3 regions of the Mesorhizobium sp. M1227 genome follow, and region 2 is predicted to be linked to each of the others. Evidence: predicted binding sites of a transcription regulator. Region 2 holds the regulator's gene; each other region holds the start of a gene.
What was found. Region 2 encodes LexA, which represses DNA repair genes until DNA is damaged. Its sites were predicted from a motif close to TGTTCNNNNTGTGTTCNG; they were not measured.
Positions count from the first base shown of each region.

Region 1: NKH28_RS15725 (YifB family Mg chelatase-like AAA ATPase) is a predicted target of LexA. The motif match lies at 1,468-1,485, and genes of this name have one in related genera.
Region 3: NKH28_RS13645 (helicase-related protein) is a predicted target of LexA. The motif match lies at 1,327-1,344, and genes of this name have one in related genera.

Region 1 is NZ_JAMYLZ010000011.1:29,992-33,272, reverse strand. Features, by position in the region: gene NKH28_RS15735 (GtrA family protein) at 1-256, shown strand, start outside; gene gshB (glutathione synthase) at 474-1,415, shown strand; gene NKH28_RS15725 (YifB family Mg chelatase-like AAA ATPase) at 1,579-3,108, shown strand.
Region 2 is NZ_JAMYLZ010000016.1:16,016-19,296, reverse strand. Features, by position in the region: gene kynU (kynureninase) at 1-948, opposite strand, end outside; gene lexA (transcriptional repressor LexA) at 1,394-2,128, shown strand; gene NKH28_RS19195 (ComEC/Rec2 family competence protein) at 2,122-3,281, opposite strand, start outside.
Region 3 is NZ_JAMYLZ010000008.1:178,125-181,405, reverse strand. Features, by position in the region: gene phbB (acetoacetyl-CoA reductase) at 55-780, shown strand; gene NKH28_RS13645 (helicase-related protein) at 1,512-3,281, shown strand, end outside.

The sequences.
Region 1 (3,281 bases), on a different contig from region 2:
GATCGGTTTTGCCCTGTCCGTCACCTGGCTGATCAATCGCCATCTGACCTTCTCGCCTTCCAGCCGCGGCGTCGCGCAAGAGGGCGCACGCTATGGCGGCGTCGGCATCGCCACCAGCCTCGTCAATTATCTCGTCTATTGCGCCATGCTGTTCGCGCTGCCGATGGTGCCGCCGCTCGTCGCCCTTGCGGTCGCCTCGCTGGTTGCCATGGCGCTGTCCTTCCTCGGCTATTCCAAGCTGGTCTTCGACCGCTGAACGCACATCGCATTGGGGTCTGCGCCAGAAGCGCAGCCTCATCATGACCTTGGCCGATTGGCAGAGGCCGCCGATTTCCTTATATCGCTCTCGTCGATGCATCGGCCCGAAAAATCGGAATCGATTTTCGGAAAGCGCGATGCATGGATTCAAAGTGTTGGAGCGTATGTGCGTCCAGGTGGACGCACGTTCGTTGCAACTGCGCCGGAGAGCACCCATGCCCCTGAAAGTCGCCGTCCAGATGGACCACATCTCTACCGTGTCGATTGCCGGCGACACGTCGTTTGCGCTGTCGCTGGAAGCGCAGCGGCGCGGGCACCAGCTGTTCCACTACACGCCCGACCGGCTGTCGCTGCGCGAAGGCAAGGTGTTTGCCCGTATCGAGGCGATGCAGGTCCGCGACGAGAAGGGCAACCATTATTCGCTGGGCGAGAAGGTGCGCACCGATCTTGCGGAGATGGACGTCATCCTTTTGCGGCAGGATCCGCCCTTCGACATGAACTACATCACCACCACGCATATCCTCGAGCGCATCCATCCGAAGACGCTGGTGGTCAACGACCCGGCCTGGGTGCGCAACAGCCCGGAAAAGATCTTCGTCACCGAATTTCCCGACCTGATGCCGGACACGCTGATCACCAAGGACCCGCTCGAGGTCGCCGCCTTTCGCAAGGAGTTCGGCGATATCATCGTCAAGCCGCTCTACGGCAATGGCGGCGCCGGCATCTTTCACCTGCACGAGGCCGACCGCAACCTCGCCTCGCTGCTCGAAATGTTCGGCCAGTTGTTCCGCGAACCCTACATCGTGCAGCGCTACCTCAAGGAGGTGCGGGGTGGCGACAAGCGCATCATCCTGATTGACGGCGAGCCTGTCGGCGCCATCAACCGCGTGCCGGCCGAGCATGATTCGCGCTCCAACATGCATGTCGGCGGCCGCGCCGAAAAGACCGAATTGACGGAACGCGAACGCGAGATCTGTGCCCGCATCGGCCCCGCGCTGAAGGAGCGCGGCTTCATCCTCGTCGGCATCGACGTCATCGGCGACTACATGACCGAGATCAACGTGACCTCACCGACCGGCATACGCGAAGTGCAGCGCTTCGGCGGCGCCGACATCGCCAGCCTGTTCTGGGATGCCGTGGAGGAGAAGCGCAACTAGCCTCGCTTCGCGAGCGGCCGCGTTGCAAACCATTGCAGCCGTGGCGCTCAGCTGTTCCCCAAATGTTCTTGCCTTCGCCGGAAATCTGTGGTTGTCTCGGGTGACGCCGTTCGCGGCATGATCGCAAAGGCTTGGGGCAAAAGCCTGCATCTGGGGTGAAGACATGGTGGCGCGGGTTCGCACGGTTGCTTTCCAGGGCATCGAGGCCGTGCCGGTCGATGTGCAGGTGATGATCGCGCCGGGCAAAGTCAACATGCACATCGTCGGGCTGGCCGACAAGGCTGTGGCCGAAAGCCGCGAGCGGGTGCAGGCAGCGCTGCATGCATCCGGCCTGTCGATGCCGTCGAAGAAGGTCACCGTCAATCTGGCGCCGGCCGACCTGCCCAAGGAAGGCAGCCACTACGATCTGCCGATCGCCCTCGGGCTGATGGCGGCGCTCGGCGCCATTCCGGGCGACATGCTGGCCGGCTATGTCGTGCTTGGCGAATTGTCACTCGACGGAACCATCGCCGCGGTGGCTGGCGCGCTGCCGGCGGCAATCGGTGCCAACGCCGAAGGCAAGGGCTTGATCTGCCCGTTCGCCTGCGGGCCGGAAGCGGCCTGGGCCGGCAAGGACTTCGACATATTGGCGCCGCGCAGCCTGATCGCCATCGCCAATCATTTTCGCGGCACGCAGGTTCTGTCACGGCCGGAAGCCGGCATCCATGCCGCGGCGCGCGACCTGCCCGACCTTGCCGACATCAAGGGCCAGGAGACCGCCAAGCGGGCGCTGGAGGTGGCGGCCGCCGGCGGCCACAATCTTCTGATGGTCGGACCGCCGGGGTCGGGAAAGTCGATGCTGGCGCAGCGGCTGCCGTCGATCCTGCCGCCGCTGGCGCCCAGGGAATTGCTCGAAGTCTCGATGATCGCCTCGGTGGCCGGCGAACTCGGCGAAGGAAAACTCACCGACCGGCGGCCGTTCCGCGCGCCGCATCATTCGGCCTCGATGGCGGCGATGGTCGGCGGCGGGTTGCGCGTGCGGCCGGGCGAGGCCTCGCTTGCCCATCACGGCGTGCTGTTCCTCGACGAATTCCCCGAATTCTCGCCGCAGGCGCTCGATGCACTGCGCCAGCCGCTCGAGACCGGCGACTGCATGATCGCGCGCGCCAATCATCGCGTCACCTATCCGGCGCGTATCCAGCTGGTCGCGGCGATGAACCCGTGCCGTTGCGGCATGGCCGGCGAGCCCGGCTATCGCTGCCTGCGCGGCGACCGCTGCCGCACCGACTACCAGGCGCGCATTTCCGGCCCGCTGCTCGATCGCATCGATCTCAGGATCGAGGTGCCGGCGGTCTCGGCCAGCGATCTGATCCGGCCGGACCGGGCGGAGAAAAGTGCCGCCGTCGCACTACGTGTTGCCCGCGCCCGTACGATCCAGCGAGAGCGCTTCGAGCGGCTCGGCGCGACCGCCACCACCAACGCCCATTGCTCGCCGTCAGTCATCGAGGAGATCGCCATGCCCGACGCCGCCGGCCTGTCGCTGCTCAGGGATGCCAGCGAAAAGCTCGGCTTTTCCGCACGAGCCTATCACCGCGTCTTGAAGGTGGCGCGGACACTGGCCGATCTCGAGGCCAGCGAAACAGTCGGCCGCATCCATCTGGCCGAAGCGATTTCCTACCGCATGAGCTCGGAACGGATGGCGCAGGCGGCGTGACGTTCCCCTCCCCCTTGAGGGGAGGGTGGCCGCGAAGCGGCCGGGTGGGGTCGCCGGTGAGACGCTCGGCCTGTCGCATTTCGAAACCGACCGAGGTGCGGAGCGTTGCGATGCTCCTCCTAAGGCGCACCGTCAGAATTGGGTTGGCGCACTGCATTGGCGACCCCACCCGG
Region 2 (3,281 bases):
GAACAGATCCGCCAGCGCGATGCTCTTCTTGCGCACCGCCGTCATGTCGACATCGTTCCAGATGTCGAGCGCGCCCTTCAGCGTGCGCATCGACAGGACCGGATGGGTGCCGCACAGAAATCGGCGGATGCCGGTGCCGGCCGCATAGCCTGGCTCGAAGGCGAAGGGCCGTGCATGGCCCCACCAGCCGGTGAGCGGCTGCTGGATGTCGGAAAGATGCCGCTCAGCCGCATAGATGAAGGCAGGCGCGCCCGGGCCGCCATTCAGATATTTGTAGGTGCAGCCAACGGCAAAATCGGCGTTTGCCTTGTCGAGCTCGACTGGCATCGCGCCGGCGGTGTGGCAGAGATCCCAGACGATCATCGCCCCGGCTTCCTGAGCCCTGCGCGTCAGCGTCGGCATGTCGCGCAGTTCGCCCGACTTGTAGTTGACGTGGTTGACCAGCACCACGGCGGTGCGTTCGTCGATCAGCTCTTCGATGGTCGGCGCGTCGACCCCCGAGAGGCGCAGCAGCGTATCTTTTCGCGTCGAAACCACACCCTCAGCCATGTAGAGGTCCGTCGGAAAACTATCGCCCTCGGCGACGATGACCTGCCGCTCCGGTCGCATGGCCATGGCGGCGTGCAGCAGCTTGTAGATGTTGACCGATGTCGTGTCGCAGACCACCGTCTGGCCGGCCGCGGCACCGATCAGGCGCCCGAGCTGGTCGCCAAGTTCAAGCGGCATGTTGAACCAGCCGGCGGTGTTCCATGCGCGGATGAGATCATACGACCATTCTTCGGTCGCGGCCTTGTGCAGTTCATCGAAAGCGGCACGTGAAGCAGCTCCTAGCGAATTGCCGTCGAGATAGATCACTCCTTGCGGCAACACAAAGCGGTCGCGCATCGCGCGCAGCGGATCCGCGGCATCCATCGCCTTTATGGCCACGAGATCGGGAATTCCTGTCATGATTTGTCTGCTCCCCCAAGATCCAACGCAACGTCGGACACGCATCGACTGTTCTTCCATTACCTGGTTGCGCGCAGCAAGGCTCCACCGGCGAGAAGCAGCCTGACCAGGCGGTGGAAGCCGGGACTTAACCCGAGGTTGGCGTTTTGAGTTCGTTTCGTTCACGGTGCATTGACCAAACCGCACAGTCGATACGGTTCAATTCCGTGCCTTTTACCAACCGACGGCCGATGCCAGTGCCGCCTTCTAGGAGACCAGAAGGGCGCAAACGAAGCAGAATCAAGGCGATAAGGCTCGCGGCGATGAAAATGCGGTACGCCGGTAGGGGACGTCGTTTGTTTCCCGAGCCTTAACGCATTCATTAAACTTTAAACAGTTGCGGAACACAACTGGAACAGATAGTGTTTGTTCTGGGTTTGTTTTTCTGATTCTGTTGGGGGTCGCTATGCTGACACGCAAACAACACGAACTGCTTATGTTCATCCACGAAAGGTTGAAGGAAAGCGGTATCCCGCCTTCCTTCGACGAGATGAAGGAAGCGCTCGACCTGGCTTCCAAATCCGGAATCCACCGGCTGATTACGGCGCTGGAGGAGCGCGGCTTCATTCGCCGTTTGCCCAACCGGGCCCGTGCGCTGGAGGTGCTGCGCCTGCCTGACTCGATCGCCCCCGGCCTCAATGCGGCACGCAAGTTCTCGCCGAGTGTCATCCAGGGCAGTCTTGGGCAAGGCGCCCCTCGGCAAGGCAAGCCGACATCGTCGCGCGTGCCCGCAGCCGGAAATGACGACGATGTCGTCGCCGCCGTTTCGATCCCGGTGATGGGCCGCATCGCTGCCGGTGTGCCGATCGACGCCATCCAGCACCAGACGCATTCGATTTCGGTGCCGCCGGATATGATCATGGGCGGCGAGCATTATGCGCTTGAGGTCAAAGGCGATTCGATGATCGAGGCCGGCATTTTCGACGGCGACACGGTGATCATCCGCAATGCCGATACGGCGAGCCCCGGTGAGATCGTGGTGGCACTGGTCGACGAGGAGGAAGCGACGCTGAAGCGGTTCCGCCGCAAGGGCGCCTCGATCGCCCTGGAAGCCGCCAATCCGGCCTACGAGACGCGCATCTTCGGACCAGACAGGGTCAAGGTGCAGGGCAAGCTCGTCGGACTGATCCGCCGCTACTGAGCTCCGCCCTTGGCGCCGGCTTTGGGGTTGTCGGCCCGGCGGTATGGCGGCAGGCCCCGTGCCGCGCGTGAAAATTTCCGCTGCACGTGCCAGGGCCGGTATGATTTTTCGACGGCGAAGCGGATCTCGGCGCGTGTTGCCGCTTGTGGATCGAAATAGACGGCGGCACTTCCCGCGCGCGCCAGTTGCCGTTTGGTGACGACGAGGACCAGCCGGTCGTAGTAGCAGGGGTTATGGGCGGTGGCGTCGTCGATGACGATCAAGCTGGCAAAGGCGCAGGCTGGCCGCGCAGTATCGCGGTCCTTGGCTTGCGCGATGATCGCGCCGGATGGATGCCTGGCAAGGCAGAGGCCGTCCGTGCAAATGAACGGCATGCCCGGCGGTAGGTCGGCCGGATCGGCAATGTCGAATTGCGGGTCGTTCTTTCCAGGTGTTTCCGGCGCGACGATAGCCTCTGATGTGAGCGCGCGTTTCCAGTTGTCGATGGTGAACTCATTCGGGCGTGCCCGGTTGACCGCGAGTTCACCGCTGCCGATCGGCAGCGCGACCAGCCGTGCGTCCTCCGAGACCAATACGTCGGGTATGCGTGTCTGCGTTGTCGTCAGCAAGCCGGCGAGCGCAAAAGGAAGTGCCGCCAGCCGCAACCACGTCGTCGCCATGCTGGCAATGACGAGGGCGATCGTCACCAGAAGGACGGATCTCAGCGAAATCAGCCCGACCGCATCGATCGGCGAGCGCTCCGAGATCCACCCGGACAGGGCGATCATCGCCGTCAGCCCCTTGCCCATGACATAGAGAAAAGGGCCATCCGCACCGAACGGCATCGCCAGCGCGCTGAGAACGGCGAAGGGCATGACGACCAGTGACACGATGGGCATGATGGCCAGATTGGCGAACAGGCTGAGCGGCGCCACGCGCTGGAAATGCCATATGGCGAAAAGCGCCGTGGCGCTCCCTGCAATGATCGAGGTCATCGCCAGACCGCACATGCCCAGCAGGACCTTTCGAGTGGCAAAGCGTAGCGGCGACTGCCGCGGCGGCGGCGTGGTAGCCCTGCCGGCGCGGTAATCGGACCAGCCTGCATAGGCGCCGACAAGGGCCGCCGTCGCGGCGAAGGACATCTGGAAACTCGGACCGACCACCTCGTGCGGCG
Region 3 (3,281 bases), on a different contig from region 2:
AGGGCAAACCCCACCGCTTCAACGCTCAGTCATCTGCATTTCCCGGGAGGACATATGACAAAGGTTGCAATCGTCACAGGCGGGTCGCGCGGCATCGGCGCGGCGATATCGGTCGCCTTGAAAAGCGCCGGCTATTCGGTCGCCGCAAACTACGCCGGCAATGAAGAAGCGGCGGCAAAGTTCAAGGCCGCGACCGGCATCCCGGTCTATAAATGGTCCGTCGCCGACTACGAGGCCTGCGCCGCCGGCATCAAACAGATAGAGGCCGATCTCGGTCCCGTCTCGGTGCTGGTCAACAATGCCGGCATCACTCGCGACGCGATGTTCCATAAGATGACGCGCGAGCAATGGAAAGAGGTCCTCGACACCAACCTTTCTGGCGTCTTCAACATGACGCATCCATTGTGGGGCGGCATGCGCGACCGTAAGTTCGGTCGCATCATCACCATCTCCTCGATCAACGGCCAGAAAGGCCAGGTCGGCCAGGTCAATTATTCGGCCTCGAAGGCCGGCGATATCGGCTTCACCAAGGCACTGGCCCAGGAAGGCGCGCGCGCCGGCATCACCGTCAACGTCATTTGCCCCGGCTACATCGCCACCGAGATGGTCAAGGCAATGGACGAGAAGGTCCTCAACGAGCGCGTCATCCCGCACATCCCGGTCGGCCGTCTCGGCGAGCCGGAGGAGATCGCGCGCTGCGTCGTCTTCCTCGCTTCCGACGATGCCGGTTTCATCACCGGCTCGACCATATCAGCCAATGGCGGCCAGTACGTCGCCTGATCGTTTGTCTTTACGTTGAGACAGATCCGCGCTTGGACGAACGGGCCTGCAAAACGGCCCGTTTCTATAGCGGTCTTCCCGTTGCAAGATCTCGATGCAGCACGCTGCCCCAATCCGGCACGCAAAGGTTAACGGCAAACTCGCAGCTTGTGCAAAAGCCGCCCGGCAGCCTGTGGATTCTCGGTGGAAAAGCTGTTCACGACACAACATGTTGCGGTGAACAAACCAAGAAACTTCAGCTATCGCTGATTCGTCGCCGATTCGTTCCGGCTTTGAGCGGAGCGTTAACGGCGAGAGCTGAAAACACCCGCGAAATGATTAAAGCGCATTAGGAAACATCAATAATTTCATAATGTTGTGCGAAGCAGGTTGGCCAGCCACGACCATTCACCGGCAAAGGTTAACCGCAGTGCTCGCTTGGATGCCGCTTGCATAAATCGGGCCAGTTTCCGTGATTCAGCATGTGGTGAGGTATGCCGACAGAAAACCCAGATGTAGCCGTGAACAAACCCTGAATCAGCGCGAGTCAGTGATTCGTCGCTGATTCGTTCCAGACTCGTTCCAACTGTTAATCGGGAACAGATTTTCTGGCTTCGAACCAACCAATCGGCCTGCCCTCGGCATATTCCGCTTTCGCTTCGCACCCGAAATCCCTATGTGTCGCCTGTCATACGCGGCCAATATGGGCGCGCTCCCGACAATGCGAGGCAGAGAGCCTTATTTCCAGGCCGATGAACATCCATCCGAAACATACTGAACCGCTGATCCTGTCGGGTCGAGACGTGACGGCCGTGCTCGGCCCGACCAACACCGGCAAGACCCATCTCGCCATCGAACGCATGGTGGCGCACGAAAGCGGCGTCATCGGCCTGCCGCTCAGGCTGCTTGCCCGCGAGGTCTATACGCGCGTCTGCGAGAAGGTCGGCGCCCATAAGGTGGCGCTCATCACCGGCGAGGAAAAGATCCAGCCGGCGGGCGCGAAATACTCGGTCTGCACCGTGGAAGCGATGCCGCGCGAGACCGACGCCGCCTTCGTTGCCATCGACGAGGTCCAGCTCGCCGGCGATCTCGAACGCGGACACATCTTTACCGATCGCATCCTGCATCTGCGCGGCCGGCAGGAGACGCTGCTGCTGGGCGCGGCCACGATGCACGGCATCCTGCAGCGCCTGCTGCGGGGCGTGTCGGTGGTGACCCGGCCACGCCTGTCGCATCTTGCCTATGCCGGCTCGAAGAAGCTGACCCGCCTGCCGCGGCGCACCGCGATCGTCGCCTTCTCGGCCGACGAGGTCTATGCCATCGCCGAGCTGATCCGCCGCCAGCAGGGCGGTGCCGCCGTCGTGCTCGGCGCACTCAGCCCGCGCACCCGCAACGCCCAGGTAGCGCTGTTCCAGTCGGGCGACGTCGACTACCTCGTCGCCACCGACGCCATCGGCATGGGCCTCAACCTCGACCTCGACCACGTCGCCTTCGCCCAGAATCGCAAATTCGACGGCTACCAGTACCGCAACCTGACGGCGGCCGAGCTCGGCCAGATTGCCGGCCGCGCCGGCCGGCATCTGCGCGATGGCACCTTCGGCGTCACCGGCCAGGTCGATCCGCTGGATGATGAACTGGTCAACAAGATCGAGGCGCATGATTTCGATCCGGTGAAAGTGCTGCAGTGGCGTACCGCGCATTTCGATTTCGCCAGCCTCGATGCGCTGAAGCGCTCGATCGAGACCAACGCCCCGGTCGAAGGCCTGACGCGCGCGCTGCCGGCAGTAGACGCACAGGCGCTCGAGCATCTGTCGCGCGACGAGGACGTCCGGGCACTCACCACCGATGCCAGGCGCGTGGCGCTGCTGTGGGAAGCCTGCGCGCTGCCCGACTACAGGAAGATCGCGCCGGCCCAGCACGCCGACTTGATTGCCTCCATTTACATGGACCTTGCCAGGCATGGCCATGTCGACGAGAACTACATGGCCGAGCAGGTGCGCCGTGCCGACACCACCGAAGGCGACATCGACACGCTGTCGCACAGGATTGCCCAGATCCGCACATGGACCTTCGTTTCCAACAGGCCCGGCTGGCTGGCCGATCGGGCACACTGGCAGGAAAAGACGCGCGAAATCGAAGACAGATTGTCCGATGCGCTGCATGAGCGGTTGACGAAACGTTTTGTAGACCGCAGGACTTCCGTCCTCATGCGGCGCCTTAGAGAAAACACGATGCCTGAAGCCGAAATCAGCCCAACCGGAACCGTCCTCGTCGAAGGCCATCACGTCGGCGAGTTGCAAGGTTTCCGCTTCACCGCCGACCAGAGCGCCGGCGGCGAAGACGCCAAGGCGGTGCGGGCGGCGGCGCAGAAGGCGCTTGCCGCCGAGTTCGAGGCGCGGGCCGAGCGCTTCGGCGCCTCGGCCAATGGCGACATCGCGCTGGGTTCGGATGGCACGCTGCGCTGGATCGGCGCGCCGATCGGCACGCTGGTCGCCGGCGAAGACGCTTTGAAGCCGCGTCTG